Flammeovirga yaeyamensis: one gene and its partner. The protein of the gene in region 1 interacts with the protein of each later gene in a pairwise test. Links are inferred from orthologs where the notes say so. Each region holds a gene or a part of one and is shown on either strand. Other genes may lie near its edges.

Region 1 (15,651 bases):
TTACTAAAACATATTCAAGGCAATATCGACTATATAGTAGAACAATTTGATAAAACCCCTATTAAGGCAATGAAACCTGATGCCACTTACCTTGTTTGGTTAGATTGCCGGGCACTTGGTACTCAGAATCAAATCAAAGAATTTTTCTTTAAAAAGGCCAAAGTGGGAGTGCAAGATGGATTAATGTTTGGTATAGCCGGAGATGGATTTATGCGTTTGAATACGGCTTATCCTAAATCAGTTTTAGAGGAAGCAATGAAACGCATTTTAAATCAGCTTGAATAATTTTGAGGAGTACAATTTATATTTCTCAATTTTTCCTATATTTAGATGTATATTTCAATCTCTTTTTAATTATTGGTTATTTATGATTCCCAAGAATCTTAACCATCTTCAATCTTTTTAAAAAATGAAATTAACCAACGGACTAATAGTTTTAGCATTTTTAGGGACTACTTTGTTCTCTTGCTCCGATGATGATAATAACCCCACTGAAGAAATATCTGCTGACTTCGAAGAGAATTTAAGCTTAGATACTTGGGAATACACCGAATATTCTCAAGGTGAGTACGGTAACCCTAAGGGATGGGAAACATCTAACCCTGGAACTACTTTTTTAGGCGTGGTAAATGCTTATGAAGAAAAAGAAGATGTAATTAATGGCAGTGCTGCAAAGTTAGAAACTAAAGGTATTGGCTTGACAGGTATTGCAGCAGCAACAATTTACACCGGTAAATTTGAGCTAAATCTTTCAGATCCTGCTAAAAGTGCTCAATTAGGAGTTCCTTATACAAAACGACCAGTATCTATGTCGTTTAACTATAAATATACTCCTGGAGCTATTTATGAACAATATGACGGTGCATTAGGAACAACAATTGAAGGTGTAGATTCTTGTTTAGTGTATATGTATTTACAAAAAAGAGAAGGTGATCAAATTCTTCGTGTAGGTACCGCAGCTATGCAAAATTCGGATACGGTTACCGAATGGACAAAACGTACATTAGATGTGACTTATGGTGTAATTGAAAACCCTGTAGCTGGTTTTAAACTTCGTGAAGAAGAAACTGGATGGGCAGCAGCAGATACTAATCCTACTCACATTATTGTTGTATTTACTTCAACAAGCGCTGGAGATTTCTTCAGAGGAGCAATCGGAAGTACTTTATTTGTTGACGAAATTTCTATTGAATACTAATTTCATGAATTATAAAAAAATTGGGGTAGTAATGTTCTTTGCTACCCTTTTCAGTATCTCCGTTTTCGGACAAGAGGAAGAAAAATTGGAATGGGGTGCGAGAGCAAGTTTCAACATTGGAGCATCAGTACCTATGTACTTTCAAAATATGCCTGAACGATTTTCTTTCTCCACTACTTTTAATCCCTCAATAGGTGGATATGTAAATATTCCGATCAAAGGAGATAGAAATTACCTTCACTTGGAGCTTACTTATACTCACAAAGGAAACTCAACAGAAGCGACAGTAAAAAATCAATACTTTAAAGTAAGTGATGCCTATTTGGGATATGTTACAGGAGATGTCAAGACAAATATCTCACTCAACTACATCGAACTTCCTATTCAGTTTAGAACCAATTTAAGTAAGAATGATAACGGATGGAATGTACTTGCAGGTCTTTATCTGGCAGTAATGATTGAAGGAACATTTGATGGTATTCTTTATCAAGGAGGAACAATCGAAGATGTTGCTGGAACGGTAAGCCCAATCGGACGAGATACACCTTATGATTACAGTCATGATTTGGTTAATTTTGATTGGGGTGCCCAATTCGGTATTCAAAAACAAGTGAACCGATTTAATTTCGACGCTCAAATTGCTTGGGGATTCAACGGAATTTTCCCTCGTGGATATGAAACAGTGGATCCAAATCTTTTTAATTTATACGGAAAGATTGGTTTAACCTATCAGATATGGTAACAACTACTTTATGATATTTATGAAGCTATCTTGATTTATTGAGATAGCTTTTTTTATTTTTTTACCAAAACATGATCCCAAATTTTATAATAATTAATGGTTTTTAGATTAGATTAATAATAATGTATTACATATTATTCTTATATTTGGGATCAACAGTATTATATGAAATTAATCATATATTTTGGTAAATGAAAAGAAAAACCAACTACAAATAAATACGACAAAAATTCTTTCTTTTCAACACAAACCAGCTAAATATCAATAAACTATCCATTTATTCTTTCCCACTTCTAAAGCGTAGAATTGGGATTTTTTGTTTACAAAAATTAAATGGAATTAAACTAAAACAATTATGTTTAAAAACATGAAAGGCTTTAAATCAAAGCATCAAAGACTAAATTTAAATTCGAGTGTTTACAAAAATATTTATATCTCTGATAGTGAGAAAACACTCATTCTAGAAAAAGAGGATCAAACGATTATCTATAACGGTGATTTCAAAGGGAAATTCAATCCATCTTATACTATAGGCACTCTAGATATCGTAAAACTATTAAGTAAATACAGAGTCAAAAACAAAAGTTGGCTAAACATCTTTTCTAATATCTCTCATGTCAAATCTTATAATGTAGAAATGCCAGGTTAATAAAAAAGGTTAGCAATTCAAATTAGAAAATTGCTAACCTTTATTTTTTATAGATAATATCTTAGATATCAGGTATACAATTCCGTTTTAGCTACTTTCTAAAAGAAGAAACTTCAAAACCTACTACCTACTACCTAATCTACAGCATTGTAGAAGGACAAACATAATTTGTCACATCAATACCCGCCTCTTTAATCGCTTTAAAACCTCCTTTTACATCAATGATGTTATCAAATCCTCTTGATTTAAGAATTGATGAAGCAATCATCGAACGATAGCCACCTGCACAATGAATGTGGTAGGTACCATCTTTTGCTAAATCATTCCATTCTGAGTTAATGAAATCCAAAGGTTTATTCACTACTTTATCACTATTGATATGTTCTGATACATACTCTGATTTCTTTCTAGCATCAATAACTTGGATATCTTTTGATAGTCTCTCTTTTAGTTCCTCAGCAGTAATCGATTCAATATGATCTATCTCTTTACCTGCAGCCTTCCAAGCTTCAATTCCTCCTTCAAGGAAACCTAAAGTATTATCATATCCTACTCTCGACAAACGAGTAATTACTTCTTCTTCTGTACCTTCATCAGCAATCAAGACGATAGGTTGATGTAGATCGACAATCAAAGCACCTACCCAAGGAGCAAACCCTCCTTTTAGACCGATATTGATTGAATTAGGAATAAATCCATCTTTGAAAGTTTGAGGTGAACGAGTGTCCAACATCAAGGCGCCCTCTGCATTCACTACTTCTTCAAAAAGTTGAGGATTCATAGGTGTATTACCATTGGCTAAAATCTGATCGATATGCTCATACCCCTCTTTGTTCATTTTTACATTTTTAGGAAAATACTGAGGAGGTGTTGCCAAACCTGTGGTCACTTCTTTGATAAATTCTTCTTTGCTCATATCGGCTCTCAAAGCATAGTTGGATGCTTTCTGATTTCCGAGCGTATCAAAAGTTTCTTTACTCATGTTCTTACCACAAGCAGAACCCGCACCATGTGCTGGGTAAACAATGACCTCGTCTGCCAAAGGCATAATTTTATTTCTAAGAGAATCGAATAATAAACCTGCAAGGTCCTCTCTTGTTAGATCCGATTTCACGGCTAAATCAGGACGACCAACATCTCCAATAAATAAAGTATCGCCAGAGAAAATAGCCACATCCTTACCATTTTCATCTTTTAATAAAAATGTTGATGACTCTTGTGTATGACCGGGTGTGTGTAAAACAGTAATGGTTACTTTACCCACTTGAAAAACCTCCGCGTCTTTAGCAATATGTGCTTCATAAGATGTTTGTGCAGTCGGACCAAAAACGATTGTTGCTCCCGTTGCTTCCGCTAGAGACACATGTCCAGATACGAAATCAGCATGGAAATGCGTTTCAAAAATATATTTAATTTTTGCTCCTTCTTTTTCTGCTTTTTCTAAATAAGGTTTTGTTTCTCTAAGTGGGTCAATAATTACAGCTTCTCCTTCCGATTCGATGTAATAGGCTCCTTGAGCTAAACAACCAGTGTAAATTTGTTCGATTTTCATAATGTTTGTATTCGATGAATATGTTTAAATAATGTGTTTAAATTTTTCTTTCTTCAAAATCGTTACTCTGAATCGCTCTTTCAAAGTTACGTCTTATTTCTATTTGATTCCCCTTTTTATCGTAAAAATCTATAGCAGATTGTACGTCTAAAAAGAAATGATCTTTTCCCAAACGATGCATCAAACCTACTCTTGTGAGAAAGTCGCGAACAGGGCCGATCATATCCGAAAAATACGTTCTAATCCCTTCTTGTTTGAGATCATAAACTAGATCTTCTAATGCACTTAGAGCAGTAGAATCTATGTTCGAAACGCTACCAAAATGCAATACTAAAAGCTTTACTTCTTGTTTATTTTCTACCTCACATTTTACCTTGTCGCAAAAGTAATTGCAATTGGCAAAATAAAGCTGGGCATCTTGTCTAATTATCAGTATATCTTTTCGCTCTTCGATATCATCAAATCGTTTGGTATTTCTATATTCTGATGATCCTTTTAATTTAGCCAAAACAGCAATATGAGGTTTTGCTGTTCTTTTCACTAACAACAATAAGCTTAAAATCATCCCCAATAAAATCCCCTCTTGTATCCCCAGAAAGAACGTAATCACAAAAGTGATCAACAACATATAAAAGTCTTCTCTCTTCGTTTTCCATAAGAATTTTGGATATTTGGTATCGACTAAACCATATACTGCCACTAAAATGATAGAGGCGATGATGGCTTTAGGAAGTGATTCGAAAATAGGCGTTAGGAACAATAAAGTAATAAATAAAATACCACTACTTATGATATTCGCCAAGTTCGTATTGGCACCTGCCTGATCATTCACCGCTGACCTACTAAATCCTCCTGTGGTGTGAAAAGCGCCAAAAAAAGAACCCACAATATCTGCCATTCCCAAAGCAATAAACTCTCTGTTATTATCAATCTGATATTCGCCCTTATGCTTCATTTGTAAAGCCTTACTTACAGAAATCGATTCCATATAAGCAATTAGGGAAATCGCCAAAGCTGAAGGCAAAAGATGTTTTATCAATTCAATATCAAATATAGGCCATTGAAAAGTAGGCATCCCCTGAGGAATAGCTCCAAAAACCTGAATATCCAAAGGAATAAAAAACATCACTCCTAATCCTGCCAAAACGGCCACCAAAGAACCTGGAATTTTCTTGCTCCACTTTTTTGTCAACCTAATTAAAAAGATACCAATTAAACCAACAACCAAAGCTGAATAATTAAATGCATCAAATTGATAAATGATCTCTTTAATCACACCAAAAGTGGACTTCCCTCTCTCAATATCAATCCCAAAAATATTTTTAAGCTGATCCAACCCAATAACAAAAGCTGCCGCTGATGTAAAACCACTAATCACAGGTTTGCTTAGAAAATTGACTAAAAAGCCAAATCCAATCCAACCAAAAACCACTTGAAACACCCCAATGATCAATGTTAGGAGTAAAATAGCCGATAAATAATTATCAGGACCAACAGAAGCAATCGAACCCACCGTTGCGGCAATCAACATAGAATCAATAGCCACAGGCCCCACCGACACTTGCCTCGAAGTACCCAAGAAAGCATAGATCAATTGAGGAATCATGGCTGCATATAAGCCATACACAGGAGGTAGCCCTGCCAAACTAGCATAAGCCATACCCTGTGGAATCAACATAATTCCCACAGTGATCCCTGCCGATAAATCGCCAGATAAAAACTCCTTTTTATATCCCTTCAACCAAGAAGGTATGATGGTACTTTTTTGCATTCGAGTGTAACTTTATGCTGCAATATTGCTTTTCATTTTGAAATGTTGTGTAACATAAATCACATAATTTGAAATTAGTTAGGGATTATTTCTACACCCCATTTATCCGATTAATTCGATAGATTTTAACTCCTAAAAAAACATCCACAGGAATAAATTCCTGGGCTTTTGATACTTTTACCCCATAGAATATCCTCACTCCTCAGTTCTATAGTTAAAATACGAGGTCGGGAGACCTCTAACGTTTTTAGACACAAATGTCGCTAGCGCTTAACATTTGCGCCAGTTTTGGCAACTCCTAACTCCTAACTAAAAAAATAAATTCATAGGATTTTGATACTCTATCCTAATAGAATACCCTCCCCCCTTAGTTCCTTAGTTCCAAATTAAAATCATCGCCGCGTCACCCCTATTAGTTATTAGTTATTACCTATTACCTAAAAAAACCGTGTCATTTTGACCCCCACCCCCAACATCATCTCCAATCTCCTTACCTCCAAAAATCATTTCCCGTCATTTTGACACATTTCACTGACAATTTTTATCAAAAAGTCTATTGGCACACTCTTGGCAAAACGAGTGTCAGTATCCCAAAATGTGGGAGACTTTATTTTTTGAATGATTAATAACTTTTAAAACAATAGATTCCAATGTCACAAGTGAACATTAAACCTTTAGCGGACAGAGTACTTATCGAGCCTGCAGCAGCTGAAACAAAAACTGCATCAGGTCTATTTATTCCTGACAATGCGAAAGAGAAGCCTCAAAAAGGTACTGTTGTAGCAGTAGGAAACGGAACAAAAGACGAGCCTTTGACAGTTAAAGTTGGAGACACTGTAATTTATGGTAAATATTCTGGTACAGAATTAAACTTAGACGGTACAGATTATTTGATGATGCGTGAGGCGGACATCTTAGCGATCGTTTAATTTATACTCAAATTTTAGAAGGAAACTTCAACATTACATTTAACACAACATTATTTCGCTGAGAACATCAGCGTTTAATCTTAAAAATATTATGGCAAAAAATCTTCATTTCGATACAGAAGCAATCGAAGGATTAAAGAAAGGCGTTGATGCATTGGCAAACGCAGTGAAAGTTACTTTGGGACCAAAAGGTCGTAACGTTATTTTAGAAAAATCATTCGGATCACCACACGTTACTAAAGATGGTGTATCAGTAGCTAAAGAAATCGAATTAGCAGAGCCTATCGAAAACATGGGTGCTCAGTTGGTAAAAGAAGTAGCTTCTAAAACTGCTGATGAGGCAGGTGATGGTACAACTACAGCCACTGTTCTTACTCAAGCCATCTTCACTACAGGTATCAAAAACGTAGTGGCAGGTGCTAACCCAATGGACTTGAAGCGTGGTATCGACAAAGCAGTGAAAGCCATCGTTGCTGAGTTGAAAAACTCTTCAAAAACTGTTGAAACAAACAAAGAAGTTGAGCAAGTAGCAACAATTTCTGCGAACAACGACGCTGAGATCGGTAAAATGATCGCTGAAGCGATGGAAAAAGTAGGTAAAGATGGTGTGATCACTGTTGAAGAAGCAAAAGGTACTGAAACAGAAGTAAAAACTGTTGAAGGTATGCAATTCGACCGTGGATACCTTTCTCCATACTTTGTGACTAACACAGAGAAAATGGAAGCAGATATGGAATCTCCATACATCTTGATCTACGACAAGAAAGTTTCTACAATGAAAGAATTGCTTCCAGTATTAGAGCAAGTAGCTCAAACTGGCAAGCCTCTAGTAATCATCGCTGAGGATGTTGATTCTGAAGCATTGGCTACATTAGTAGTAAACAAAATCCGTGGTGCATTAAAAGTAGCAGCAGTTAAAGCTCCTGGTTTTGGTGACCGTCGTAAAGCTATGTTACAAGACATCGCTGTACTTACAGGTGGTACTGTCATCTCTGACGAAACAGGTATGAAGTTAGAAGATGCGACTATCGATATGTTAGGTACTGCGGAGAAAATGATCATCGACAAAGACAACACTGTTGTTGTTAACGGTGCAGGTAATGCTGACGCTGTTGCTGCTCGTGTTGCTGAGATCCGTGTTCAAATTGAAAACACAACTTCTGATTACGATAAAGAAAAATTACAAGAGCGTTTGGCTAAATTGGCTGGCGGTGTTGCAATTATCTATATCGGTGCAGCGACTGAAACAGAAATGAAAGAAAAGAAAGACCGTGTGGATGATGCTTTAGCAGCAACAAGAGCAGCGGTTGAAGAAGGTATCGTAGTTGGTGGAGGTACTGCCCTATTGAGAGCTTCATCTGTTCTTGATTCTGTTGATACAGCTCACCCAGACGAAGAAATTGGTGTTCAAATCGTAAAAACTGCTATCCAAGCTCCATTGAGAACTATCTTGGGTAACGCTGGTTTAGAGGCATCAGTTATCGTAAATAAAATCTTAGAAGGTGAAGGTAACTTCGGTTTCAATGCGCGTACAGAGGAGTACCAAGACTTAGTTGAGGCTGGTGTAATCGACCCAACTAAAGTAACTCGTCTTGCACTTGAGCACGCTGCTTCAGTAGCTTCATTGTTGTTAACTACAGACTGTGTAGTTTCTAACGAGAAAGAAGAAGCTGGTGCTGCAGCTCCTGCTATGCCTCCAATGGGTGGTGGTATGCCAGGCATGATGTAATCGAAATCATCGGTAGAGTAAACATATACAAAAGGCTGTTTCTTTCATTAGAGACAGCCTTTTGTTTTATGATACTCTTGAGTTCTTCAAATGGAAGGTTTTAAACTTATGCTTTTTCAATATTTTCTCATCTTCTTTCACTTCTTTATACAGTAAATCTACCAAGTGATGCATCTTAGAATCAATGTTTTCAAGATTCTTCTTAATTACATTTAGTAAAAACTGTTTTTCTTCACGAGATACATCGGTAGCTTCAAATAACTCCAAAATTCCTAAAGAAGTTGATAAATTCCCTCTTAAGTGATGTGAAGTGTAATCTAAGGCATGATTTAATTTTCTATTATCCTTTTCGATCTGACGTATATAAGAATACGTTTGTGACTCATCGGAGAAAACACTTACAACGTAAGGTTCTTCCAATTTCTGTACTCTATTCGTTCTATGAATAGTTTTCGTATTATCTGATTTAAAACCCATGAAGGGGATCACCTGAGTTTTCCCATCTAGATATACTTTTTCCAACAATTGAGATAATCCTATCTCCTCACAATTAGGGAAAACAGTTTCCAACAACTTTCCCTTGGTTTCATTCTCTGATAATCCATCCATTTCCCGACCAGCTTCATTATAATAATATATTTCAAATTTATGTGGTGCTAATCGTTTGTAAATAGTTACGCCTAATGGGGAATTATCATAGTAGTTAAGTAGTTCTTGAGTCATATATTGTATGTATTGTATTTCAAGCGTATCTTAATTTAAAAAAAATTGCTCATAATCAACACATTGATGTAATATTATCAATAAACTACTACAAAAATCAACTTGCACGATGTTATGGCTCTAAAAAAAGAAATAGCCTGGGTTCAACAGTCACAATTTGTGCTTACCCAGGCTATCCATTTAATTTTACATCATATCCATCATGTCATCTCCTCCTCCACTGCTATCCGATTTTTTACGTTTCTTTTTACTTCCTTTGTTCATCTGACCGAATCGATAAGAAAAAGTAAGATAAGCTACTCTCGATTCCCAATCTGCTGTCATATCCGAAGTAAATCCAACGCCTTCACTATGTACATTGAATTGATAAGTGTTTAATACATCAGACACTCTGGCTTGAAGTGTACCTTTTCCTTTGAATAACCTTTGTGATACGGCAACATCAAGTCCACCCATTGGATCAATATGTCCTTGTGCTGTCGCACGTCTTGAACTAAAACGACCTGATAACTGTAAGGTAGTAGTCTTGGTTAAATTCGTCGAGGACATCAATTTAGCATTCATTGTCCAAGCCTGATTGGATAAATCTAAGTCACCAGAATTACCATTAATTTGAAGGTTATAAATATTTGTACTTCCTGTGAATTTCCACCATTTCGTCATATTGTAGGTAGCAATCCCTTCAAAACCATAACTTTGTTTATTATCCATATTGTCCCAAGATAAAATTGTCACCCCTTCTGGAGTGGCACTTGTTACTCTTAGCATGGCATCGTGAGTATAACGATAATATACAGAACCTGTTAAAGTAATATCGTCCCAACCGTGTTGGTAAGTCACCTCTAAGGCATCAATGAATTCTGGCTTTAAATAAGGATTACCTTTTCTAAGAGATTGTGGATTGGAATAATCTGGGAAGGGGTTTAAAGTTCTTCCTCGTGGTCGATTCACCCTTCTACTATACCCAAAAGACACCTCTCTTTGTTGAGCAAATTTATATGACACATGTACGGTTGGATAAAGTGCAAAGTAATTATTCTGTACTTCCTGACGATCAGTTAATGCATTTTCGTCCAATATAGAAGTGGTGTAAGCTTGTTCCGCTCTCACTCCTAATTGATACCCAAATTTACCAGCTTCATGTCGGAACATGGCGTAAGCGGCATGCACATCTTCGTTATAATTAAAATTGTTATTCAGAGAATCGTCTGATACCCAATTTCCTCCTTGTAAACTTTCCGAGGTAAAATCTGCTCCAATTCTTCTTAGGGTAGATTTAGCTCCAACTTCTAATGTTGATTTTTCACTTAACGGATGTGTATAATCAATTTGTGCGATATACAATTCACTCGGTCCATCATTTCGGTTACGTTGTTGAAATGATGGTGATGATACTAAACCGCCGTTGCCGTCATATCCATATTCATCAAAATTACCATTGGATACTCGATTGGAAGTAGAGATTTGTCCAGATACATCAAGTACTTGATTGGGATTGACAAATGTTCTATGCCAGCCAAAATTATATTCTTGTGTCTGATTCTCTCTTGTCGATACATTATCTCTTAAGAATAAATCGTAAGCATCATCATTCTGATCATAATAATTCACCAAAAGCTTCTCATTATTTGTGCCTTCACCCATATTGAAAGTGGCGTTGACATACACATTGTTGTAATCATTAAAATCATAATCCAACCCTGTTTTAAATAAGTGAGAGAGTCTTTCATCATCACGCTTCGTATTTTGAACATTTGATCCTGTAAAGGCATTTGTTTCTCTATCGTAATTTTTTTGAGTTTGTGTTCTTTCTTGCCACCTTTCGTTGTATCTACCCGAGTAATTACCAAAAACATTCAGTTTCCCAACTCTAGCGTTCACACCAACATTAGCATTGTATTTATTATTGTTACCCACGGTAACACTAGCTGTACCATTCACTCCACCTTTTCTATCTTTCTTCAATACAATATTGATGATACCACTTGTCCCCTCAGGGTCATATTTGGCGGATGGATTAGTAATTACCTCTACTCTTTCAATAGAACTTGCAGGAATCTGATCTAAAATATCAGCCGTTGATTCGCTTGTTAAATTAGAAGGCTTGCCATCAATAAAAATAGTCACATTTGATGAACCTCTCAAACTAACCGATCCGTCCTGATCTACATCAATCGATGGAATATTATTTAAAGCATCGGTCATCGAACCGCCTACTGTCGTTAAATCTTGAGCTACATTAAACGTTCTTTTGTCAATCCCTAATTCCATCATATCACGCTCTGCAGTGACTGTCACTTCATCCAGTGCTTTAGCTGAGGCTGTCATGACTAAATTTCCTAGAAATTTTTCAGGAGCATCTGGCTTGATAATAAAAGAGGAAGTAACGGTTTCATCGTATCCGATAAAGGTTAATTTGGCAAATATTTTACCTACCTGAACTTCAGATATTTTCACTCTACCTTGCTGATCTGTAGCTCCTCCAGTAATAAAACTAGAGTCTTTGGCTGAAAATAAAGCTACAGTGACAAATTCTAAAGGTTCTTTAGAATCAGCATCGGTTACTTTTGCTGTGACCACCCCAATTTTTGGTCTTGCTCCTCCTCTTTTACCGGCATCGGTTGGCCGTTGTGCAAAAGCTGAAGTTTGAATTAGTATGAATGAAGTTAGGAAGATTAAATATCTCATTGCCTTAGTAAAGTTGTTTGATTTAGTGGTTCACTTTAGTGATTACCCTATTTAATTGATGAATTCTATGGTTTTGTTTTATCAATAGAGCAACTAGCTTCTTATTGATATCATCAAATTTGAAAAGGAATAATGTGAATAAGTAGTATTTTCAACAAACAACCCATTTTTTTCAACAAACGAATCCAAACAGGGTGAAATTTGATCTAGGATTAACTTGAAATTTATTTTATCAGAAGTTAAACAAATAATTCACTTGAAATTTTATCGGCAAACAACTTTCCTTTTTCGGTTAGCATCAAATGATTGTTCTTGACTTTTATCCAATCGGAAGCATAAAAACGATCCACTTCTTCCTTCATCTCTTTTAATAAATCAAATTGATAATTATCAAGTAAGAATTGAAGATCACAGCCCCATATAGTGCGTAAAGTGGTCAATATATATTCGTTTATTCCATCGGCTCTAGTCAACATTTCTTTATCGAACATCAAGGTATTTTGCTGAACAATAGACTTTACATATTTCGCATTATTACTCACGTTGTATTGTCTCGAATCACTTCCATTAAATGAATGTGCCCCTGGACCTATACCTAAATAAGGTTTCCCTTTCCAATAAGCACTATTATGTTGACTGTAAAAACCTGGTTTGGCAAAGTTTGAAATCTCATAATGATCGTATCCATTTTGAGAAAGTGTCTTGACTAAATGTTCAAACTGTTCAGCAGCATACTCATCTTCTGCTGGTTTAAACTTTCCTTTTTTAGTCCAAGCCCCCAAGGCCGTTTTCTCTTCTACTGTCAGACAATAAGAAGAAATGTGAGGTACATTAAGAGATAAAGCAGTTTCCAAATCTTTGTACCAAACCGAATGGTCTTGATATGGGATACCATAAATAAGGTCAATGGTCAAATTGTTAAACCCTGCATCTTGCGCCATTTTCACTGCATTTAGACTTTCTTCCGCATTATGAGCCCTATTCATGAGCTCTAAATGTGGACCATAAAAAGATTGTAAGCCAATGGATAGTCTGGTAATGCCTAATTTTTTCCAAAATGCTAGCTTCTCTTTGGTGATATCATCTGGGTTGGCTTCTAGAGTCACTTCCTTCACCCCACTCGTATTAAAGTTATTATGAACTTTGTCTAATAAGACCGATAATTCATCAATGGATAGAATAGAAGGTGTTCCTCCACCGAAATATATAGTTTCAATATTTTCATTAATGTATTCCTTTTGTTTATCCAACTCCCACAACATGCCCTTCACCACATCATTTTTAAGCTTTAATGATGTACTGAAGTGAAAATCACAATAATGACACGCCTGCTTACAAAAAGGTATATGAAAATAAATTCCACTCATTCTCAAATATTTTTAAAATTTTCTATCTTTTTTTTGTCCAACCCAAATTTATGATTGTCATAAATACGGAAACACGCAAAAGAAACAAAAAATTTTATATACACTCTATTCATTTGACGATAATGTTGTTTAGAAACACTTAATATTTTAAGTGTTTCTTTTTTTTGAGACAATTTTATTAAAATTAAGAATCAAAATTATAAAAGCCTTTAATTATTAAATATCGAAACAACAATAAAAAAAAGTTAATTATTATTTATGTAATACACATAAATAATAATTAACTCAATATGACAAAGGATAAGTTAATCCAAATTGCTTTTTCCAAACATGTAATCCATCATGCTTTAATAAATGAAGGTATTGATACATTTTACCTGAATTTTCATCGAGGAATTGATCATTCATTAAATATTTCCAGTGTTCGCTATATATTATTGGTCGAGTACTTTTATAAAGGTCATGTCTAATCTTACTCCATTTACCTAAATCATAAGTCATGTTAACACATGGATATTCTTTAAACTTTAAAAATAAGAAAATCGGTCTTTCATTCATTATAATATCAAAAGAGAATGGATTTCCCATTAATCTCTGAATAGGTATTTTGAATGAGTAAACTAAATTATTAGAATTTGTTCCTGTTTTATTTTTCCGAAGTAATATTTCCTTTTCCTCCCATATATCTTCCTCCATTAAAGAATATTCTCTGAATATGTCTTTCTCAAATTCATCTAAGAAAATATGAAAATCTCTTTTGATGTATAAATTGAAAGTACAAATCGTTGTGTTTTCTAAATTTATAGTTGTAGTCGGTTTAAAAACACTTAATGTATCATCTATAAAAGATATCCTGAATCCATTATTAAATAATGTTCGAGCCCAAGGTTCTTGAATATTCCAGTATACAGCCTTTCTTAAATACTTAGGAACATTTTTCATATTGAATTTTAAAACAGAAGTAAATTTCTCTACATTAATATTCTTTCTCAAATCTTGATTAAGTGACATTTTGGGGATTTAATTTTTAGTTAATTTACTTGAAAATTCACCAATGTAACTTTCATTGGATTTTGCAATATTTATAAAAGCATACAATTATTAATATTATTTTCGAATTACATTATTAAATATCAAATTAGATGAGGATAGATTATATATAACCTAAATACAAATAACAACTACATATAAACGCTTAGCATTCGTTTATTATGAGAAAATCCAACAAGCAATATTAGAATTGCTTGCTATGGATTTCTCAATCTGATCGTTAAACAGTTGTATTAATAATCTTGTACACCAGTAAATTAAATGTGTTTTTATTATCCATTCAAATAGCCTTAACTTAGTATATACCATACTTTTAGTAACGCCTTTCTATAATTTATTCACTAATTGTATCATTGGTAAGTTTGCAGGGATATAAAATACCCCCGCAATACCAATTTGTGCTTCAAAATGAAGCGATAGAATCGCTAATTAGTGTTTGACCTTATACGGTCAAATCTGTATTTAGAATAAATATTTTATGAAATTGGAATAGATCATGATTTTGTAAATGAAATTAATATTAAAACAACAATAAGTGTCTAAATATCAACACAATTACAAATAACAATACAGTAATTAGTCAATCAAACAATTTGTATGAAACAACAATAAAAATACATTATTACCAAGCTTATGAATCAAACAGTTGACAGTATTTAGAATTTATATTTCAATACTTAATAGTTTTAAAGTCTTCATTTTTAAAATTTGTTTATATTAGTCGTAATCTTTGTAGAGCATAGATTTTAATTTTTGGTTTTATTAATTAATTCTCTAAAAGTTTGTTTAAAGAATATATTTTAGTTCGCTGTTACCGAAATAACTATGCAAGTATAACCCTGTTTAGTTTTATTTACAAATTATTATCTATTTATTTTCAATAAATTAACCTTGCTTTTCTCAATGAAATTTCAAGCACATTAATCATATACAATAGGTATGATTATTTCAATAAATAAAGATTATACAAATAATCGTTACGTATAACTACTTAATAGCAATTTATTGTGATAAGTGTAAATTAAACATATGCACTCTACAATGTTAGAATAGTACAATTATTGTACTCCTCGATTTTTTTAAAAAAAAATCAAAATAATTTAATTTACAAACACCAATTACGTTGTACCCCCGGTACGTAAACGAGGGATAGGATGCACAAACCGGATACACAAACACCCAATACGTTGTCCACCCTGTCCGTAAACGAGGGGCCAAGGCCACCGTCGTTGGAGACCGAGACGTCTACCTCA
Region 2 (15,664 bases), 810 kb from region 1 along the record:
GGATGTAAGAGAAGATGTTCACGTCTATGCTAGAATCGTCAATCTGATTTGTCATTATGAAATGGGAAATACCGATTTGGTCGATTACTATGTAAAATCAACCTATCGTTTCATGTTGAGAAAAGATAACCTATTCAAGTTCCAGAAATACATTATGGCATTCTTGAAGAAGCTTTCTAGAAATATGAATGATAGTGAGCTTATGGAAGCCTTTATTCAATTGAAAGAAGTATTGAAGCCTCTGGAAAAAGATAAGTTTGAATCTCATCCTTTCATGTACTTTGATATTATCTCTTGGTTAGAAGGTAAAATTGAGAAACGAACGGTTCAAGAAGTGATTCAGGAGAAATCGATGTTGACAATTGGAGATGATTATCCGGTGTAGGTTGTTGTTTCATCATACTTGATGAACACTATTGAAACATCAATGAAAGGCTTCACTATAGAATGCCACTTGAACGTCATTCGAACTTCCCACGATTAAAATCGTGGGATTTCCCCAACCTAGAAATTTCAATTAAACCAGATTTATTTTTAATTCACTAATTAGAAAGTCAATTTCAGTAGATAACTCTTCAAACTCAAGTGGTAGTTTTTCAACTTGGTTTTCTTCTTTCGCCATTTTTTCCATCGAAAGAACTTTATCTTTAATTTTTTGTATCGCAATAAAATTGACAGATGATTTAAAACTATGCAAACTTTTATAGGCCGCTTTCCATTCTGCTCTATCAATTCCTTCTTTTATCTCTTTAAGTTGAATAGGAGCATCAATTAAAAAACGTTCCATCATTTCGGCAATAAAGGTTTTATCACCGCCTGAGAAAGTTTCTAGATAGGTTAAGTCAATTCTAGTTTTTTCCATTTGAACAAGATCTATTTCTACAGAATGTTAGTTTACTTTATTGGACAATTCTATTTCTTTCAGATATCGGTAAATTGTCACTTTTCCAATGTCTAACTTTTTTGCCACTTTTGCCACATTATCATCATATCGTTTTAAAAATCGCTGAATAATTTCAAAATTATATTCTTTAAGTGTCATTTCTTTTGACATCACCGATTCTAAATCTGACGAAGTAGAAAACTGAAGATCATCTGCTTGGATTTTATTTCCTTCGCACATTACTGCAGCTAATTCTATAATGGCCTTTAACTCACGGATATTTCCTGGATATTGATAGTCAAGCAATTTTTGCTTTGCTTCTGATGTTATCGTTACTTTTTCTAACTGATTTTGTGCTATAAATTGTTCTAATAGGTGTTTAGCTAAGAGAATTACATCATTCCCCCTTTCTCTTAGAGGAGGAAGGTAAATTGGCACTCCCATTAATCTGTAGAATAAATCTTCTCTGAATTTATTCGCCATCATTTCTTTTGATAAATCCCTATGCGTAGCTGTAATTATTCTTACATCTAATTTTACAATCTGATTCCCTCCAATTCGTACTACTTCCCTTTCTTGGATTACTCTTAGAAGCTTGGCTTGTAAGCTCATTTCCATTTCTCCAATTTCATCAAGAAAAATCGTCCCTCCATTGGCTTCCTCAAACTTTCCAATTCTTTTAGAGATTGCTCCGGTAAATGCTCCTTTTTCGTGACCAAATAACTCACTTTCTAGAAGCGATGTAGGAATAGCAGCAATATTGACGGCAACAAAAGGTTTCTTTGCTCTATTAGAATTATAATGAATTGCTTTTGCTACTACTTCTTTACCTGTTCCTGTCTCTCCTGTGATCGAAACATTAATGGCATTATCAGATGTTTTATGAAGAAGTTGAAACACTTTTTTCATTGGCAAACTGTTCCCTATAATAGAATTATCAAATTCATATTTATGAGAAAGCTCTTCCCTTAAATGTTCTACTTCTTCAATTAAAGATTCGTTTACTTTTATCTTATTGATAGCATTTAATAAACGCTCTCGAATGTCCTCATCTTTCGTGATGTAATCGTAAACTCCATATTTAAATAGTTTTACGGCTATTTTCACATCCGTCTGTCCTGAGATAACAATCACAGGAACATTAGGCATTCGCATAGAAATTTTTTGGATCACCTCTTCTCCTGTCATATCAGGCAAAGAGTAATCGACGGTAATTAAAGTAGGTTTTTGGTCCAAAGAGTTTAATAAATCCCTTCCTTTCTCAAACATTACCACTTCATGTTCATCATCCATGCTTAATATATAATTCAGCATTTTTGAGAACACTGCATTGTCCTCCAAAGCAAATATTTTAAACCTTTTGGATGTACTCATAGACCCTTTTTATTCACAATGTTTTTGTATTTCAGTAGCAGCATATGGATAACCAAAAACTTCCGCAGAAGCTAATAAGTCACACACTTCATCGTTGGCTTTACCAATCTTACCACTTAAAGCCAATGCTTTAAAATAATAAGCTTCGCCATATTTTTTGTCTAAGTTAATAGCATTTTCAATGGTTTTCAAGGCTGCATCGAACTGTTTCACTGCAATAAGTACCTTAGCCTTATGTAAGAATGCCCTTTTGTCTTTTCCATTGGATAATTCTATGGCTTTATCAAAATCTGCAAGTGCCTGATCTACTCCATTGATTTCAGCATTTTCAAGGGCTCTGTTCAAATAGATATCAGCTATTGTATCATCCAATTGAATCGCTTTTGTATAATCTAGAATAGCCTCTTCATGATCTCTTTGAAAACGGTTGGCATTCCCTCTGTTATAAAAATATTGATATGCTTTAGGAAAATCCTTTTCAGAATTCTCATATACATTAATGGCTAAAGTAAATGATTTTTTGGCCTGGCTATATTCTTCTAACGACATAAAAGCGACACCTCTCGCATTGTAGGCATCTGCATTTTGGTTGTCTTCTTTTAAAGCGGCATCAAATAATGAAATCGCTTCTTTAAATTTACTATCAGAAAGTTTCTGTTTTCCCTGATTGGTTAATTCTTGCGATGATGGTGAGCAAGAAAAGAAAGATAATCCTGAGATAATAAGGGCGAATAAAGTAATGTTTTGTTTGTGTTTCATGCTGCAAAAATAGAAATACTTTTTTGAAATTTCCCCTTCTCGAAAATAAGATAAAGATATTTTTTCCTTAACTGATTTTTCGTTGCTGTAACCACCAAATATAAAACCTCGACCAGTCTATATTGAACCGAATGGAACATAATAATAGTTTATCAAAAAAAGCTAGTTTGTTTAGTTTTTTATATAACTGATAATAGGCTTTGGCTAAAAAATTATTTCCCGTTAAAGCCGCTATCCTTCCATGATAAAGCACCGAATTACTCAAAGAAATATCTTCCGATTTTTTGGTATTCATTTGATGGGCCTTCAGACATATCTTTAATGTTGATTTGAGTAATTGATTCCCTCTCTGATAATAAAATTGTTTTCCCAAAGATCTGGGTAAATCTCGTTTTAGAGTATTGATTTTATCGTAAAACGCGAACTTATTGTTTCTTGATAGACGTATCCATACATCAAAATCTTCGTAAGCTAGCGTTTCGTCATACCCTCCTATTCGACGTAATGCCGATGTTCTAAAAGTAATTGTTGGTGCTGAAAATAAAGGTGGATTACTCAGTACTCTTTCATATACATCTCCGGTGGTTACTGTTTCTAATAATTTACCATCAAGATCTCTTTTGAAATAGGATTTTTTAATACTCTCTCCTTGTTCATCTATCATTTCAACATCAGAAAAAACACAGGCGTATTCCTTCCCATACTTTATAAAACACGCTACATCGTCTTCAACTCTATGAGGTAGCAATACATCATCAGCAGCAAAATCAATCACAAATTCGCCCTTTGCAATTGCTAATGCTTTATTGAATGCCTTACAGTTTCCTATGTTGTTTTTTAATGCTAAAAAAGTAGCCTCAATTCTATATTTTTGTAATGATTCTTTAATACGATCAACAGATCGGTCATTACTAGCATCATCTACAATAATTATTTCTATATTAGTATAAGTTTGTTGTTTTATCGATTTCAATGCTTCTTCTACGAACCCTTCATGATTAAAACACAAACATATTACTGTCAACAAAGGAGTATTAGACATTCTTTATGAACTTTAAAAGTCGTTTTTCACATACAAATATAACTTCGATACTTTTAGGTATTGTAATTTTCCTTACTTATTCACAAGTAAGTGCACAATATTCGAATATAAAGTTTAGCACAAAAACACCTTATAAGACAATGGTTTCTCATATAGGTTTTTTGAGCCCTGCTTCTGGTTCTTATAATCCTGAACTTGCAGCGAGAACTTTAGGAGGTGATGACTATTCGATAGAACAAAAAATTGCTTTGGCTATCAAACTAAAACAAATATTTGATAAACATGGAGGATTGGATGTTGACGATATTTCGAATAGAAGAAATTATAGAAATGAGGATGGCGATTATATTTTTACTGTCTTTGAAGATATTCCAGAAATATACATGATTCGTGAAAACTCAAATTGGATCTATTCACCCAAATCTGTTCGCGAAATTAATGTAGTTTTTAGACGTTATTACCCAGCTGCTTTACCTCCAAAACGACCTAAAAAAGAAGAAGAAGTTAATGTGAATCCTGATTCCATAGATGTTGTTGAGAAGGATTCATCGGGTAAAGAAGTGGTTGTCAAAAAGCCTGCTCCTAAAAAACCGACTCCCTCAGAAAAACCTATCGTTGTTAAAGAACAAGCAAAAGTAGATTTAAGTAACCCTAAGGCAGCGGTGACTACTTTTTTTGTTTTTCAACAAGATGATAATTACCATCCTGAGTTAGCAGCAAAAACATTAGAATCTTTAAATCAATTGAGCCTTGAAGATCGAATTACTTTGGCCATGAAGCTAAAGCAAATTTACGATGGACTTGGACTTTGGATTGAATTAGAAGATATTCCAGAAGAGGAAAACTTTATTGATACCACTCGACACAATAAAGAAATTTATGTCCTCGACCGTCAGCTACCTGATTTTTACTTAGAGAAATTCGGAAAAAAATGGATGTTCTCTGAGGCTAGTATTCAACTAATTGAAAACAAACACCGACAAGTTTTCCCTATTGGTACGGAAGGCTTAGAAACTGTAGGTAGTATCTTGAGAAAACCTTTGGGTAAATATGCTCGAAAAGAATTTTTAGGCCTTGAACTGTGGCAGGTAACCAGTTTAACAGTGATGTTCTTAGGGGCATGGTTCTCCATTATACTTCTTTCCAGAACGATCATGTTCATTATGGGGTTTGTTTCTCGATCAAAAGAAGAAAGACGCTATATAAGAGGAATGTTTAGTTCTGCATTAACCATTGCCATATGCTATTGGTACAGAATGATTTCTCCGAGTTTGGAACTCTCCATTCAGGAACTACAATTTGTGATCATTGTACTAAAAGTGTACAGTATCTTCCAAGTGGTCCGCTTCTTCTATAGTTTGACTGACCTTTGGGTAGCGATTTGGTTGAGAAAGGCCAATGAAAGAGAAGATCAAATACAAAGAGGTTTTGCACCTTTCTTTGGTATGACTGCCAAGCTGATTGTTATTTTAGTAGGCATTGTTTTTACGGTAAGTGCTTTAGGTTATGAAATTAGTGGCTTATTAACCGGTCTATCTATTGGTGGTGTAGCCGTAGCCTTAGCTGCCCAAGATACTATCAAAAACTTATTTGGATCGATCATGATTTTCATGGACCGACCTTTTGTTATTGGCGATTGGGTGAAGGCAGATGGAGTTAGTGGTTCAGTCGAACAAATCGGACTTCGATCAACGAGAATCAGAACATTCGAAAACTCATTGGTTTCTATTCCAAATTCCAGAATGGCTGATTTCACTATCGACAATATGGGAATGCGTGTATTCAGAAGGTATAAAACCTATATCAGAATAAAGTACGAAACCAATCCAGAAAAAATCGATGAGTTTGTGGATCGATTAAAAGAATTAGTTAGAAAGCATCCTCATACCAGAAAGGATTTCTATGTGGTTAATCTAAATAACATAGGACTCTATTCATTCGATATTCTATTCTATATTTTCTTCGAGGCGCCTACATGGGGTGATGAACTTCATTTTAGACATGAGATTATCCGTAGTGTAATCAAAACAGCCAATGAATTGGAAATTGAATTTGCTATTCCTCCAAATGGATTGGATATGATGATGATGGATGGAAAAGGAAGTTCATTGTCAAAAGCTTCTCAGAAAACATCGGGTGATAAACCGTTTGGGTTTATGTAATCTCAATAAATGATATTTGATATAATGTATCAAAAAAAGAAATATAGCTTACTCTTGATTCTAATGATGTTCATTTTCGTGCACACCTCTTTTGCACAGAATGAAACAAGTGGGGATATAAAGTCGGACTTCTTACTTATCAATAAAAAAGGGGAGAAAATAAGAAAGGTTGATTTTAGAGGAAAGGTACTCGTTTTAGTCATCAGCAGTTCGTGGAGTTTAAAGTTTCTAGAAGATTTTGATCAACTGAAATCTTTACAAAAAGAAACATGGGGAAAAGAAGTCACTTTTATCTATGCTGTTGCAGATGTACAGAATAATTGGGAGAACTTTCTAAGAGAATATGGAGCTCCAAAACTAGATAACAGCTTGAATAACACCTACATCCTACCGATCTCCTCCCCTTATTGCAAAGACTGTTTTATGACCTCTCATTTTCATCAAGAAAAGATACCTTCTTACTATGTGTTTTCTAAAAAAGGAGAATTATTGGGAGGAGATATTCCTAGTACAAGTATTCTAACAGGAATGAGGAGCTTGATTTTAGGAGCAAAAAATATATCATATAAATAAAAAATTATGGATTTCGCTATTTTAATACCTTTAATGGCATTGAGTATACCAATTGTTGCCATCTTAGCTAACAGTAAAGGAAAACTCAAGAAAAAAGATTATCAAAGATTACTTGAAGAGTTAGAAAATCTTAAAATCGAGAATAAACAACTCAAAGATCGTGTAGAGAACATTGAAACCATTGTTACAGAACCCGATTGGGACATCAAACGCACTTTAGGGGAAGGAGATTCTACCTCTACACCAAGATTAGAAGAGTAATTTTTCTTTTATCGGACACAAAACCCCTTATTTGTTCATTTTCGCACAATATCAAAAAACCAACAATATATATAACTCACTACAAAACAGTTAGTTACAATATTTGGGGTATTTTTGGCATAACTAAAGACAAAAGTGATCAATATCGTGAGGTTTTCACCTCAACGTAAAGATAAAGTTTAAATAATTGAATTGGTTGGAAAAGGCAAATATCATTTGATGTTTGCTTTTTTGTTTTTATAGACTTTTCTTTTCTATTATTATTTCATCACTTTTTCCCACAATTATTTATTATTAAGTATTTTAGAGTAGTCCCTAACAGATTATTCACTACTTTCACATTTTAGGATCCTATGTGATTTATTTACAGGGGGACAACATCAAATTCAGATCAATTTTAATGAGAATTATATATGTCTAATACATTTATCCTAAATCAAGAAGCAAATGTTGCTTCAACCTATATTAACGAGCTACGAGATGTAAATATTCAAACAGATCGTGCCCGATTTAGAAGAAACCTTGAACGTATTGGTGAGTTACTTAGTTATGAATTAAGTAAAACATTAGACTATGAGTCTGTAGATATTACTACTCCATTAGGCACTTCTCCATCTAGAAGAGTAAAAGATGAATTAGTGGTAACTACTATTCTTAGAGCAGGATTACCAATGTACCAAGGGGTATTAAATGTATTTGATCACGCTGATAGTGGATTTGTTGCTTCTTACCGTTCTAGTTCTGGAACCGATGAAGTAGAGATCAATATGGAATATGTAGCGTCTGGGAACTTGGATGGTAAAGTAGTTATTTTGGCAGATCCAATGTTAGCTACAGGGAAGTCTTTACTTTTAGCTTTAGAAGGATTACTTAAAAATGGCACACCAAAACATGTTCATATTTTAGCTGCAATCAGCAGTCAGCAAGGTGTAGATTATGTTTTAGAAAACATTAATGTTCCTAGTACTTTATGGATTGGTGCTGTAGATCCTGAAATGAATGATAAATCGTACATCATTCCTGGTTTAGGAGATGCAGGCGATTTATGTTTCGGAGAGAAATTATAATTCGATACTGACTTACAGTATTTATAAATATAAAAAATGAGGTAAGCTCAATTTAATTTGAGTTTACCTCGTTTTTCTTTTTTAAAAGTTCAATATAAAATCAATACCCCATATTAATAAGGCTACAATTACTATATACACAATTTTCTCTTTGATATGCTCTACTATTTTATAGCCAATTAGTTTTTTACTGTATTGATCAATTTCTTTTTGTGAACGTTTCTTGGCTATTTTTTCCAAAGAATAATGCCTAATGTGTTTAGTATCTGATTTAAACTTTGGTGAGGTAGCATGCTTTAATTCTCGTCTATTATTTTGCAACACCTTGGTTGCACTGTCCATAAATCCCATAGTCGCTTTAGATTGATATATTTATTTAAACGTAAATGACCTTTAAAAAACTATTTATTTGGAAAAATTTAACATCATATTTAGTGTATTTTTTAGGATCGGTATAATAAGTGATCAACTTCTTTATATTTGTAGATAAGTATCGCTTTTCTATAATAGAAAATGTACTTACGGGCTTGATGTAAGCAAGAAAGTTTGATGTCAACATCAAGTATTTAGATTAGAACTATATTTTTTTGATATAAAATTATTTAATGAGACGTTTAGGCGAATACCTCATCTTTTTATGGAAAATGTTTTCCAACAGAGAATCATTTTCCACATATTTCAAACTGTTTTTTCAAGAGTGTGTCACCATAGGAATCAATTCTTTATTCTTAATTGGTTTTGTCTCACTTTTCGTAGGAGCAGTAATTGCCCTTCAGATGGCATACAATATTGTTAGTCCTCTTTTACCAAAATACATCATTGGCTTGGCAACAAGGGAAATGATGATTTTAGAAATGGCTCCAACATTATCAGCGATTGTATTTGCGGGTAAAGTAGGTTCACAAATCGCAGGCGGAATTGGAACAATGCGTATTACAGAACAAATTGATGCACTCGAAGTAATGGGTATAAACTCTGCTTCTTATCTAGTTTTGCCAAAAATATTTGCTGGTATGACGATGCTTCCCGCATTAGCAATTCTATCTGGAGCCCTAGGTATTTGGGGTGGTTGGCTAGCTACAATCTTTGGAAATTTGTCTCCTTTGGAAGATTACATCTATGGTATACAGACTGAGTTCGTTCCTTTTGAAGTCAATTTTGCCATTATCAAAGCCTTTGTTTTTGGCTTTATTGTTACTTCGATTTCTGCCTTTAAAGGATATAATGTTAAAGGAGGAGCTTTAGAAGTAGGTAAAGCAAGTACAGATGCGGTAACTACTTCTTGTATTGCTATTCTTGCAGCCGACTTTATTCTTGCACAAACCCTATTGAGTTAATTGAAATGATTGAAATAAAAAATATACAAAAGACTTTTCAGGGTAAAACAGTACTATCTGATATTAGTGCGACATTCGAGCCGGGAAGAACGAATATGATTATTGGGGCAAGTGGTACAGGTAAAAGTGTACTTCTTAAAACTATTGTAGGTCTATTTGAACCTGATGCTGGTGCTGTTTTATATGACGGTAGAAACTTTCACACCTCCAATAGAAGAGAACAAAAAATAATTAGAAGCGAAATTGGAATGCTTTTTCAAGGCAGTGCCCTTTTCGATTCACTTACAGTAGCAGATAATGTACGTTTTCCATTGAATGTACATTCTGATATGTCTGAAAGTGAAAAAGATGACCGTGTAAACTTTTGTCTTAAAAGAGTAGGATTAGAACAAGCTGCTCATAAAATGCCTTCTGAGATTAGTGGTGGTATGCAAAAGCGTGTGGGTATTGCAAGAGCGATAGTTATGAACTCACAATATTTATTCTGTGATGAACCCAACTCTGGATTAGATCCTCAAACCGCTTGGATGATTGATCAGTTGATTCATGAAATCACACAAGAGTACAATTTAACTACTGTAATTGTTTCTCATGATATGAACTCAGTAATGGAAATTGGAGAGTATATCATGTTTATGTATAAAGGTCTAAAAATTTGGGAAGGAAATAAAGATACTATCCTTGATGCCGAACCTAAAGAGTTAAGAGATTTCTTATTCTCTAACAAATTAGTAAGAACATTTAAGGGTATGCAATAAGTTATATCATACATCAAGTAGACTCTCTGAATTTAATATTTAAGGATTCAGAGAGTTTTTTTATGCCTAAAATTGACATCAAATAGTGGTTTTTATTATCCTAGATCAATTCTTTTTAAACTTCTTCCTAAATCAAACTACCTATGAAAAGTCATTAACATATCACTTCACTGATTCAATAACCAAATTATAAAGTTGTCGTTTGAGTTAAATGTTCAATATTAAACAATTAATTTAAATCAAAATGAAAAATTTCATTCAAACACTACTATTATTAATTACTATATCATTCTCCACAATGGTTCTTGCCCAAGACAACACGAATACTTCTAATGGTAATAGTGGACATTATAAAGGAGTTGGTCAACTAAATGTTGGCTTAGGAGTTGGTTTTAACTATGGAAGTGCTGGATTTATGGCTGACTACGAATTCTTACAACTTGGTCAGGATTTCACAATGGCAGCAGCAGTATCATACTATGGTTGGGATACCTATTATGCTAAATACAATACTTTTGGCGTAGGTGTTCGTTTTAGATGGTATGCTGATAGAGTTTTAGGTATTACAAGTAATAAATGGGATGTATTTGCTTCAGGTGATGTTGGTTTTGGAATTACAAATTCAAATTATCATAATGGGTACGATCACCATCCTTCCGGGAGTTCTGTTTCTCCAATTTATTGGGGGTTAGGTATTGGTACAAAATACCACTTTAATGATAAAATTGGTTTACATGCAATTATAGGTACAGGGGCACAAATCGGGATTACTTTTGGTCTATAAGAAATTTCATAAGTATGGATATTAATCTGTTTTATCAGATATACTAAGTACAATAAGGGGCAATTAAAAGTTGTCCCTTTTTTATATTCAATCATGAAATATTTATATATTTGCCTCAATTTTCAATCATTCGATTGGTATTGTACTTGAACTTAACAAACTCATATTATGAAGAAATTGAACAAATTTCTATTTTTAGTTTCACTATTCACTCTTTCTGTATTTAGCCTTTCTGCTCAAACTAAAAAGGCTAATTCAGTAAGTAGTAATTTTTCAAACGGTTCTGATTTTTATTTAAACGGAGGTGTAGGATTTAATGGTAGAGGTGTTCCTTTCTACTTAGGACTTGATTATAATGCAGTTCACCCAGATGTTTCTTTAGGAGGATCATTCGGTATTAACAATTGGGAAGAAACACATCACAATCACTACCATAAGTATAGTTCTTGGAACGTGACATTTAATGTGAATTATCACTTTAACAAAATCATGAATATTCCTAATAATTTCGACTTCTATGCCGGAGCTAATATTGGATACTACAACTATACCGAGAAAAAAGGCGATATATATTATGATGATATTAGAAAATATCATAATGGTATAGGTATTGGAATCCAAGTAGGTGGACGTTGGTTCTTTACTGAAAAAGTTGGACTTAATCTTCAGTTTGGTGGGGGAACTCAGTATACTGCAGGTAACTTTGGTTTGACTATCAGACTTTAATTAACATTATTTAACATAATTAAATAGCTTATTACAATTTAAAATTCGTTAAATTCATCAAAATAAATTTAACACAACTCATTCTTAATTAATGAAAAAGCTATTTAGTCTATTCCTAACGATCGCCGCTTTAACTTTTGGTACTTCAGCATTTGCACAATCTGGAGGTGGAGGTAATTATCAAGGTCCAGGTGTATTAAACATTGGTCTTACTTCTGGTTTTGGCGACTACCTTGGTGTACAAGCCGATTATGAAATCGCTCAACTTGGCCAAGATTTTACTGTTGGTGCATCAGTTGCATTCCAATCTTGGAATGATGGTAAAAACGACAATGGTGATACTTCTTTTGCTGTTGGTGCCCGTTTTAGATGGTATGCTGATAGAGTTTTAAACATCTCTCACCCTAAGTGGGATGTTTTTGCAAACGGTGATATCGGCTTCAATATTAATGGTCCTAACGGTTTATGGTGGGGTATTGGTATTGGTGGTAAATTCCACATCAGTGAAGCTTTTGGTTTACAAGCAATCATTGGATCTGGTGCACAACTTGGTGTAACGTTCCAATTATAGAATAATAACGATATATTCATTAAAAAAGTCTGTGGAGAAATCCTCAGACTTTTTTGTATTATAAAAAGAATGTCTTCTATTTTATAGATAATAAAGAAGATTTTTTTTTTTTAATTTTAACAATACTATAGATTTACTACACATTTATTATCCTTTACAACAATCTATTTAATACTCAAAAATGAAATCCAAAATCAATTATTTCGCAAGTCTTTTTACTTGTCTATTATTAGTATTCTCTCTTTCTGCCTACAGTCAAAGTGACAAAAAAGGCGGAGGTGGTGGTGGTAACTACCTTGGCCCAGGTAACTTAAATGTTGGTTTAAGTACTTATTGGTCGTACAATAGTTCTTTAGGTTTTCAAGCTGATTATGAATTTAATCTCGGTCGAGATTTTACCGTGGGTCCATCCTTAAGCTATGCAGGTTACAGTGATAGTTGGTACAATTATTCAGTTTTTGGAGTTGGTGCCCGTTTTAGATGGTATGCTGATAGAGTTTTAAACATCTCTCACCCTAAGTGGGATGTTTTTGCCAATGGTGATATTGGTTTTTCAATCTGGAGCCATAGATACACAGGTCCTGGTAGTGACCCAAATAGTCATTCATCTACCTCTCCACTTTGGATTGGTTTAGGTATTGGCGGTAAATTCCACTTTAACCAAAAAATCGGTTTACAATTAATCATTGGATCTGGAGCTCAATTAGGTCTTCATTTCCAATTGTAATACAATACTTTTTCGATTTATTTCTCATTTATTTATATATGTAAAACAGTGGTGATATTTTTTCATCACTGTTTTTTATTTTCTTATGACTCAATTAACATAAACTTGTCTTCTTTAGCCTTTTCTTTGTATCCAATTTCAACAATTAAACCTATTATGAAAACTCAACTAACAAATATCAGATATGTACTGCTATTATTATCTGGTTTATTTATTTCATCACTTTGTTTTTCTCAAGAGAAAAATACACAAAACACTAAATCTAAAAGTGGTGGAAGTCATTCAGGAAACCATGCATGGTTTTTAAATACAGGATTTGGCTTTAGTAACCATGGTGTTCCTTTTTATATTGGAGGTGAATACAATGGATTTCATCCTGATATTTCAGTGGGTGGTGTATTTTCTTACCATAACCGTTGGGACAATACAAAACACCGTACCGCTTGGACTGTGTCTGCCATAGGTAATTATCATTTCAATAGGCTACTTAACTTAACCTCAGAATGGGATGTCTATGCAGGTGCTAATGTAGGATTCTACGGATACAGTCACGCTTCTACCGGCTTCGGTGGAGGAATACAGATTGGAGGTCGATGGTTTATTACAGATGTGATAGGTCTTAATCTTCAATTTGGTGGAGGTACCGTTTCTGGTGGTCAATTTGGATTGACGTTTAGATTGTAATAGATCTTTTTGATCATAGAAAAACGATCTAAAAATTATATTAATACACATCATAAAAAGAAAAGCGGTATCATAACATGATCCGCTTTTTCTATATAGGTATATATTCTTATCCCCTAAGAACATACTACTTTTCTTTGATTAAATTTTAAGCAGATACTTTAAAGTATCCGGTAAGATTTGTGACATAAAAACTATTTCCCTTTTGAACACTTTCCGCATTCCATCCTTTTACCCTTACTGTATAAGAGCGTTCTTCATAGCCTTTTAAAATATTTAAACCTACTGGTTTTAAATATAATAGAGTGGCTAATCCATCATCAGATTTTAAAATTGCTTGAGCATATTCCCCTTCATTCCTTACATCATATAGCTTTCCATGTAGAATAGTTTTCATGTGCATCTTTGTTTTTATGATGTATCAAAAGTAAACAAATAAATGTTCAAATAAAAATCATTGATAATAAAATTATCATTTTGATTTAATTTTATACAAATGACTACTTAAAGTTGAATGAAAAAAATGTTGTATAAATGGATGGTTTTATAGCATTGATGATAGAGTGAAAAGGTTTATATGAAATAATAAAAATTAGTTAGTGTGTATAAAAAAAATACAATATACTTAACTCTTTATTTCGTTAAATATATTGTATTAAAATATTGTTAGAATATGTATCTCTACTTTGTATGAAAAACAGGACAATCCTCAACATTAAAGATTCTCACCGCTCCATTAATTAGTTCTTCAGTATTATAATGCTCTCCTCCGTTCATCATGTTTTCTTCGATAACATTTAAAACAGATAATACATATTGCTCAGCAATCTCTTGAATTTTACCTTTTGATTCTTCTGGTATCTGTTTTTTAAATCGATCCATCTCACCAGTAACAAAAGTCATCAAAATCTCTTTCACTTCAGATAAGGCATCTTGTGAAGACTTTGAAATTCTTTGTCTATGATAAGGACATAAACCCGATAAAGGTTTTGTCTGTGATTGATTTAATAAGTTCTTTATAGAAGATTCTAAACGCTGCATAATAAGGTTTGAACATTTTCTCTCATTACAAATGTAGTTAATTATTAACGAATTGTCCTATTGATAATATCTAAGACTAAATAATATTTAGTTATATACTCTAAAAATCAAACTTTAACTCACTAATAATCAACAAATAACACTAACACTAATTCTTATATTGAATTATTCTAAATTAGATGAAATAAGTCTTCTACTTTGATAGGTGCAGATTTCACAAATCCTTCTGCAAACTGTGCTCCTACTCTTTGACCATACTCTCTTGCTCGGGCCTCTAAAAACTGCATAAACTGAGGGGTAGAAATAAAAGTTTGAGGTTCTCCTGGAGCAGCATCATTCTCACCTACAAAGAATTGAGAAGCAAAAGCTTTGATCGATTCTACTTTTGTTGGCCATTGTTCAGTTACATCCACTACAAAGTCAGGAGTCATAAAATTTGACTGAATCATATGGAATACATTCTGAGGTCGCCAAGCTTGTTGATCAATACCGTCTTCTTTAGTAATCACCTTTCTTAAACCGCTCATAAAACAAGCATCTACTACCAACTGTGCAGCTTTTCCATGGTCTGGATGACGGTCTTCTATGGCATTGGTAATGATAATTTCAGGCTGATATTTTCTTATCACTCTCGAAACTTCTTCTTGGTGCTTAGAATCGTTTGTGAAATAAAAGTCAGCAAACCCTAAATTTTCTCTTACCGATAAACCCATAATTTCAGAGGCTTTTGCCGCTTCTTCCATTCTTAGTTCGGGTGTTCCTCTTGTTCCCATTTCGCCACGAGTCATATCGACTATCCCTACTTTTTTTCCTTGTTGAATCGCTTTAATAAGGGTACCAGAACAGCTTAATTCTACATCATCTGGGTGTGCCACAATGGCTAAAATATCTAGTTTCATTAGCTCTTAAAGTCTT

Evidence for each region.
Region 2: the proteins of groL (region 1) and KMW28_RS17035 interact in binary tests that used the Escherichia coli proteins (3 or more experiments, as listed by UniProt). The link is inferred for Flammeovirga yaeyamensis from one-to-one orthologs.

What each region holds. Positions count from the first base shown.
Region 1 is NZ_CP076132.1:3,489,300-3,504,950, forward strand. Bases 6,323-9,251 are described here. They hold groL (chaperonin GroEL), read left to right. Parts: upstream 6,323-6,932; coding sequence 6,933-8,570; downstream 8,571-9,251. Other genes in these bases: KMW28_RS13650 (co-chaperone GroES), read left to right, coding at 6,563-6,841; KMW28_RS13660 (transcriptional regulator), read right to left, coding at 8,637-9,251. Outside these bases: KMW28_RS13620 (MalY/PatB family protein), read left to right, coding at 1-285; KMW28_RS13625 (PCMD domain-containing protein), read left to right, coding at 410-1,198; KMW28_RS13630 (outer membrane beta-barrel protein), read left to right, coding at 1,203-1,940; KMW28_RS13635 (hypothetical protein), read left to right, coding at 2,296-2,589; KMW28_RS13640 (MBL fold metallo-hydrolase), read right to left, coding at 2,729-4,141; KMW28_RS13645 (SulP family inorganic anion transporter), read right to left, coding at 4,179-5,912; more of KMW28_RS13660, read right to left, coding at 9,252-9,293; KMW28_RS13665 (TonB-dependent receptor family protein), read right to left, coding at 9,480-11,981; radical SAM family heme chaperone HemW, read right to left, coding at 12,221-13,348; KMW28_RS13675 (hypothetical protein), read right to left, coding at 13,634-14,359.
Region 2 is NZ_CP076132.1:4,294,935-4,310,598, forward strand. Bases 8,398-11,339 are described here. They hold KMW28_RS17035 (ABC transporter ATP-binding protein), read left to right. Parts: upstream 8,398-9,463; coding sequence 9,464-10,216; downstream 10,217-11,339. Other genes in these bases: KMW28_RS17025 (hypothetical protein), read right to left, coding at 8,398-8,472; KMW28_RS17030 (MlaE family ABC transporter permease), read left to right, coding at 8,727-9,458; KMW28_RS17040 (hypothetical protein), read left to right, coding at 10,461-11,000; KMW28_RS17045 (DUF3575 domain-containing protein), read left to right, coding at 11,169-11,339. Outside these bases: KMW28_RS16980 (hypothetical protein), read left to right, coding at 1-385; KMW28_RS16985 (Hpt domain-containing protein), read right to left, coding at 518-862; KMW28_RS16990 (sigma-54-dependent transcriptional regulator), read right to left, coding at 890-2,257; KMW28_RS16995 (tetratricopeptide repeat protein), read right to left, coding at 2,267-3,016; KMW28_RS17000 (glycosyltransferase), read right to left, coding at 3,084-4,058; KMW28_RS17005 (mechanosensitive ion channel family protein), read left to right, coding at 4,064-6,220; KMW28_RS17010 (TlpA family protein disulfide reductase), read left to right, coding at 6,284-6,793; KMW28_RS17015 (heat shock 70 family protein), read left to right, coding at 6,800-7,054; upp (uracil phosphoribosyltransferase), read left to right, coding at 7,468-8,121; more of KMW28_RS17025, read right to left, coding at 8,203-8,397; more of KMW28_RS17045, read left to right, coding at 11,340-11,726; KMW28_RS17050 (hypothetical protein), read left to right, coding at 11,818-12,297; KMW28_RS17055 (outer membrane beta-barrel protein), read left to right, coding at 12,479-13,024; KMW28_RS17060 (hypothetical protein), read left to right, coding at 13,181-13,708; KMW28_RS17065 (hypothetical protein), read right to left, coding at 13,857-14,105; KMW28_RS17070 (hypothetical protein), read right to left, coding at 14,390-14,749; bacillithiol biosynthesis deacetylase BshB1, read right to left, coding at 14,920-15,648. UniProt on the Escherichia coli protein: Part of the ABC transporter complex MlaFEDB, which is involved in a phospholipid transport pathway that maintains lipid asymmetry in the outer membrane by retrograde trafficking of phospholipids from the outer membrane to the inner membrane.